2 regions of the Priestia sp. SRI_019 genome follow, and region 2 is predicted to be linked to the other one. Evidence: a T-box and tRNA genes for the amino acid it is inferred to sense, from the RefSeq annotation. Region 2 holds a T-box; the other holds one or more tRNA genes.
What was found. A T-box is a leader RNA that pairs with one kind of tRNA and senses whether it is charged. The one in region 2 lies ahead of AC2YJL_RS01130 (valine--tRNA ligase), so its partner is inferred to be a tRNA-Val.

Region 1: it has a tRNA-Val gene. The T-box ahead of AC2YJL_RS01130 (valine--tRNA ligase) is inferred to sense a tRNA for this amino acid. The anticodon was not compared.

The regions. Positions count from the first base shown of each region.
Region 1 is NZ_JBYCZN010000003.1:139,555-142,977, reverse strand. Features, by position in the region: gene AC2YJL_RS19090 (copper homeostasis protein CutC) at 1-151, opposite strand, end outside; gene AC2YJL_RS19085 (DEAD/DEAH box helicase) at 216-1,661, opposite strand; tRNA gene AC2YJL_RS19080 (tRNA-Val) at 1,830-1,901, opposite strand; gene AC2YJL_RS19075 (arylamine N-acetyltransferase family protein) at 2,166-2,921, shown strand; gene AC2YJL_RS19070 (Lrp/AsnC family transcriptional regulator) at 2,950-3,399, opposite strand.
Region 2 is NZ_JBYCZN010000001.1:230,295-233,717, forward strand. Features, by position in the region: gene ysxE (spore coat protein YsxE) at 1-569, shown strand, start outside; gene AC2YJL_RS01125 (hypothetical protein) at 581-778, opposite strand; T-box leader at 1,009-1,253, shown strand; gene AC2YJL_RS01130 (valine--tRNA ligase) at 1,336-3,423, shown strand, end outside.

The DNA of each region.
Region 1 (3,423 bases), on a different contig from region 2:
GATGTTCGCTTGCATATTCAATGGTGCCGTAACTTGGCGTAGTGCCTCCTTGACTGAGATTGTCACACAATTCAATGCGGTCTGCTCCTAGCTTTTCTGCTTTTTTTGCCTGCTCATACCCTTCTACACAGGCTTCTTTTATGTACTTCATACTTTTAACTCCTTTATTGACTCTATAAATAAAGCCCATCTTTAAAAAGATGGACTTCCTTTTGCTATTTAATCGCTTTATGAACTTTTAATTTCTTTCCTTTAATCGTTTTGTTTTTCATTGCTTGTAACACTTTTGGACCTTTTCCATTCAAAATCTCTACATAAGAGACATTTTCTTGGATCGTAATAATTCCAATATCGTCTGCGGTTACTCCGTCTAATTTCGCAATTGTTCCCACAAAATCAACCGCTCTAATTTTCTTTTTCTTTCCTCCGTTAAAATACAGCTTCATAATGTCTTTATTTAATGACTCGCTTTTGTCCTTTTTAACTTCTGGACGCTCATTGATTTTTTCAGTAAAAGCGGATGCTGCCTGCTGTACTTCTTCTTTAGAAGGAGGAGTAGATGTTGGAATTGAAAAACCGATATATTCTTCAATTTCCGATAGCATTCTCTCTTCATATGGCGTTACAAATGTGATAGCATTCCCTTTTTTACCGGCACGTCCCGTTCTTCCTGTACGGTGAACGTAGCTTTCTTTTTCTAACGGAAGATCGTAGTTAATAACGTGTGTGATATTATCAATATCAATGCCTCTCGCAGCTACATCTGTCGCCACTAAATAGCGGAATTTACCTTTTTTGAAATCATTCATAACCTCAAAACGGTCTTCTTGTACCATTGCCCCGTGAATTTTATCACAAGGATACCCAAGATCATCTAAATCATCTAACAGCGTATTTACCTGCTCTTGTGTGCGGCAAAAAATGATGCAGCTGTCTGGGTTTTCTACTGTGGTTACGTCTTTCAGCAGTTCAAATTTACGTTCGTTTTCTACTGATATAACAGAATGGTCAATCGTACTTGTCGTTAATCCATTTGCTTTGATTTCAACATCAACTGGCTTTTTCATATACTTGCGAGAAAGCTCTTCAATATCTTCAGGAAGGGTAGCGGAGAAAAGCATCGTTACACGCTCACTAGGAAGATGTTGAATAATTGCTTCTACTTGGTCAATAAAACCCATATTTAGCATTTCATCTGCTTCATCAATAACCAAATAACGAATTTTCTCTAATGCAAGCGTTTCTTTTTCTATATGATCAAGCACTCGTCCAGGCGTACCTACAACAATATGTGTTTTTTGCTTTAATTCTACTTTTTGCTTGGCAAACGGTGATTTCCCATAGACAGCTGCTGCTTTAATTCGCTTAAAACGGCCGATATTTGTAATATCTTCTTTTACCTGCGCAGCCAGCTCTCGTGTAGGTGTTAATACTAAGGCCTGGGGCTTATTTTCTTCCCAGTTAACTAATTCACACAGTGGAATGCCAAAGGAAGCCGTTTTTCCACTTCCTGTTTGAGACTTCACGACCATATCTCTTTCTTCTAGTGCAATAGGGAGCACCTTGCTTTGTACTTCCGTGGGATGATTGTATTGCAGGCTAGAAAGCGCCTTAGCTACCTTGTCACTAAGACCATATTGACTAAAACTTCTTTGATTCATTTTGTACCCTCATTTATTTTAAATTAGTGATTATCTTTATCATGACCTGATGCACTATGTTTCATTATACTTTAATTCTTCTATACGCGCTCAAGATTTAATGTAGCATTGATTTGTCAAACAAAAGAGAAAAGCCGCTCTCTTATTAATAAGAAAACGGCTTTGGTATGAGCGATGAGGGATTCGAACCCCCGACCCCATCCCTGTCAAGGATGTATTCTCCCACTGAACTAATCGCTCGTGATATGTATTGACTATATTATAGAAAGAGTTATCCAATTTTGTCAACTATTTTTCCGCAGTTCCCAAGTTGGAAGGATCGTCTTTACTTTTGATAAAATAAAAACATGCCCTAAAGGAGCGTGACGGGATGAAAGTACCAACTTTAAAAATTGACAGCCGTGTACTTCAAGGATTCGCTTCCAAAGAGACAATCGAAAAAGCGCTGTTACATGAACGTTCTGCTAAAGATAGAGAGAAATGATTTACTAAGAGGTGCATTTGATGAATATTAATTATTATTTTAGTCGGTTTTTAGCTAAGAAACCGGATAGCTCAACGTACGAAAGCTTAGCTGCTTTACAGAACAAACACATGCTTCATGTTCCTTTTGAGAACTTAGATGTTCTGTCTCAAACCCCTATTGTAATTGATTTAGAACGAATTTTTCAAAAAGTAATTGTAAATTTACGTGGAGGATTTTGCTACGAATTAAACGGTCTATTTGGCTGGCTGTTAAAAGAAAGCGGATATGAAGTCTCTTACGCTTCAGCTACCGTCAAAAAACCCGATGGCACGTGGACCATTGAAGGAAGTCACGCTACAAACCTTGTGACGATTGAAAATCAGTCTTACATCGTAGACGTTGGATTTGGAGATTCTGTGCGCAAACCAATGCCTTTAAATGGCGAAGTAGTAAGAGATGTAAGCGGCTCTTATCGTATGACAAACGTTGCTGAGCATATGTATGATTTGCAGCGATGGGAAGATAGTGTATGGAAAACACTCTACCGTGTGTCTACTATTCCTAAAAAACTGACTGACTTTACTCCGATGTGTGAGTTCAATCAAACGTCAGCTGATTCTCCGTTTGTACACAAACGTCTTGTTACGATCGCAACCCCTACAGGGCGCATTACCCTCTCTGGTGAAACGCTAACTGTAACAGATGGCGGGAAAAAGACGAAAAGGAACGTTTCAGAAGAAGAAATACCTGATATTTTACAAAATCATTTTTATATTATTAAAGGATTTTATTAATATGTCCTTACACAAAAAAACCGGCCTCTTATGGGGCCGGTTTTTTTATAGGGGTAATCATCCTGTTTTCTACAGGAGACTTTAAAATAATTGAGGTATTCACATTTCCATAAGGAATCAGTTCATCCACGAGCATTCTAAGTCCATCCATTCCAGACACGGCTGCTTTGATAAAGTAAGAAACCGGCCCCGTTACGCGATGACATTCAAGCACGTCTTCATTTTGCTCAATAAAGTCTTCAAATTCCTCTGGTTTTCTTTTTAATTCGCTTACTTGAATAAATAGCTGTGTATCTCTTCCTAAAGCTTTCGGAGACACCGTAGCGCTGAAACGCTGGATCACCCCTCGTTCCTGAAGACGCTGCAGCCTTTCTGATACACTTGGACGGCTAAGAGCCAGCTTTTTTGATAAATCACTAATCGTCATACGTCCGTCCCTTTGCAAAATAGACAATAGTTGTGCATCGATTTGATCCATCCAAACCTTTCCTTTCAAAATGAA
Region 2 (3,423 bases):
ATATGTCCCCGTTTGAATTGCATTACTGTACGTTTTATTATGAAATGACAAGAGCGCTTGAATTTGGTTTTGGAAAGCTCGATCAGTGGAACGATGAAATGGAAGAAAAGGAAAAGATCCGGCTGGTTACTTCTCATGGAAAGCTATCGGCTAAACATTTTATCTATGACGAGCGGGGAAATGGTTTTTTTATTAATTTTGAACATGCAAAAGATGCTTCACCTATTTATGATTTAGTCTCATTTTATTTCCGGACTCTTCGCACATACCCAGTAACGACTTATGACAGCTATGAGTGGTTTAGTACGTATGAAAAACATTTTGCTCTCAGAGAAGAGGAACGGCTGCTTTTACACAGTTATTTGGCGTTTCCAGAGCCCCTGTATCAGTGTATCGTTCAATATAGGCAGCATAAAGAAAGTAAAACAGAGCTTGAACATATGCAGTCATTTATTCGAGCATACTGGCTGACGAAAAACATTGAACAGCTCAATATTAAAATATTTGAAGTAGATCAGCAAAAAAAAATGGCAGCGGAAGCAGCTGCACAAGCCCAAGCGAACGAATAGCGCTTGGGTTTTTAAATCCAGTCGGAATATAAAGCAACCGCTAGTATGGCAAGCAGTGCCAACAACAGTACATCAAAGGTTGTAGGGAAAAATAGTGTACGTATACCTTGAAAAATTGTTAAAGGAACAATAAACTGTCCACAAGCTGCTCCTGCTGTTTTGAGCCACCGCTGCAGTTGATACGAATTTACATTTATTCGTTTCTTCATTTGTACATGCCCCTTTCAATCCACGTGCCCAGGTTAAAGTAAGTATATGAAAAAAGAAAGAAATGGTGCCATTTTTTTAAGTGGGCTCTTCATTTTATTTCCAAAATTAGCGAGCGAATGAAAAAATAAAGAGCAGAACAAAAAAATTATGAATATAATCATAAAAAAATGGAGAAGATTATTGACGATTCAACATTTTTTCATATAGTATAATTAAGAGAAATTCATACATAAATACAGTGAATAGGAAGAGTACGGGATGTTCGTCTTTCAGAGAGAGAAATCAGTTGCTGTGAGATTTCTTAAGAATGTGCACTCGGAATGTCGCCTATGAGTAGCTTTTTTGAACAGCTGCATAGTTCAGTAGAAAAAGCCGGTTAATCAACCGTTATGAAATGAAGTGTATAGGCTTATCAAACGGGATACGTCTATAAAAAAAGGTGGTACCGCGAAATCAACTCCTTTCGTCCTTTTATTAGGAAAGGAGTTTTTTTATGTTTATAAAAGCTTTACACAGTTTCTAAAGACTGAAACTTTATATTATGGAGGTATACATTATGTCTGAAAAAGAAGTGACTCTTCCAACGAAGTATGATCCAAAAGCCGTTGAAGAAAATCGTTATCAGTATTGGTTAGACGGGAAGTTTTTTGAAGCAACAAATGACCCTGAAAAAGAGCCATATACAATTGTAATTCCACCCCCAAACGTAACGGGTAAGCTGCATTTAGGCCACGCTTGGGATACAACGTTACAAGACATCTTAACGCGTATGAAACGCATGCAAGGCTATGACGTTTTATGGCTTCCTGGCATGGACCATGCGGGGATTGCAACGCAGGCAAAAGTAGAAGAAAAGCTTCGCAGCGAAGGGAAAAGCCGCTACGATCTAGGTCGCGAAAATTTTGTAGCCGAAACGTGGAAATGGAAAGAAGAATATGCAAGCTTTATTCGCCAGCAGTGGTCGAAGCTAGGACTTGGCTTAGACTATTCACGCGAGCGCTTCACGCTTGATGAAGGCCTTTCTAAAGCAGTGCGCGAAGTATTCGTAACGCTTTACAAAAAAGGGTTAATCTATCGCGGAGAATATATTATTAACTGGGATCCAGCTACGAAAACAGCTCTTTCAGACATCGAGGTTATTTACAAAGATGTACAAGGTGCGTTTTATCATATGCGCTATCCGTTGGCAGATGGTTCTGGACATATTGAAATCGCAACAACTCGTCCTGAAACAATGCTAGGAGATACGGCTGTAGCTGTTCACCCTGAAGATGATCGCTATAAGCACTTAATCGGCAAAAAGGTTGTCCTTCCGATTGTAGGTCGTGAAATTCCAATCGTAGGCGATGATTATGTAGATATGGAATTCGGTTCTGGTGCGGTGAAAATTACGCCTGCTCATGACCCGAACGATTTTGAAATTGGAAACCGCCATAATTTAGAGCGTATTTTAGTGATGAATCAAGACGGTACGATGAATGACAAAGCAGGTAAATATGAAGGAATGGATCGTTTTGCTTGCCGTAAGCAAATTGTTAAAGACCTTCAAGAAGACGGTGTATTGTTCAACATTGAAGACCACATGCATTCAGTAGGTCACAGTGAACGAAGCGGCGCCGTTGTTGAACCTTATTTATCAACTCAGTGGTTTGTAAAAATGCAGCCTTTAGCAGATAAAGCAGTAGATCTTCAAAAACAAGAAGAAAAAGTAAACTTTGTGCCTGATCGTTTTGAAAAGACATACTTACACTGGATGGAAAATATTCGCGACTGGTGTATTTCGCGTCAGCTTTGGTGGGGACACCGCATTCCAGCTTGGTATCATAAAGAAACTGGAGAAGTATACGTAGATCATGAGGCTCCAGCAGATATCGAAAACTGGGAACAAGATTCAGATGTATTAGACACATGGTTCAGTTCAGCGCTATGGCCATTCTCAACAATGGGCTGGCCTGATGTGGATGCAGCTGATTTCAAACGCTACTACCCAACAAACGTGCTTGTAACGGGCTACGATATTATTTTCTTCTGGGTATCTCGCATGATTTTCCAAGGTCTTGAATTTACGGGTAAACGTCCGTTTGACGATGTACTCATTCACGGTCTTGTACGAGATGCTGAAGGTCGTAAAATGAGTAAATCACTTGGTAACGGTGTAGATCCAATGGAAGTAATCGAGAAATACGGTGCAGATTCTCTTCGCTACTTCTTATCTACAGGAAGCTCACCAGGACAAGATTTACGCTTCAGCTTTGAAAAAGTCGAAGCGACGTGGAACTTTGCAAATAAAATTTGGAATGCTTCTCGTTTTGCATTAATGAATATGGACGGCATCACATTTGAAGAGCTTGATTTATCAGGCGAAAAGTCTGTTGCTGATAAATGGATTTTAACGCGCTTAAATGAAACGATTGAGCACGTAACAAAATTAGCTGACAAATATGAATTCGGTGAAGTTGGACGTATTCTCTATAACTTTATTTGGGATGATTTCTGCGATTGGTACATTGAAATGGCTAAACTTCCTCTTTACGGAGAAGATGAAGCAGCTAAAAAGACAACTCGCTCAATTTTAGCTTATGTACTTGATAACACAATGCGACTTTTACATCCATTCATGCCGTTTATTACCGAAGAAATTTGG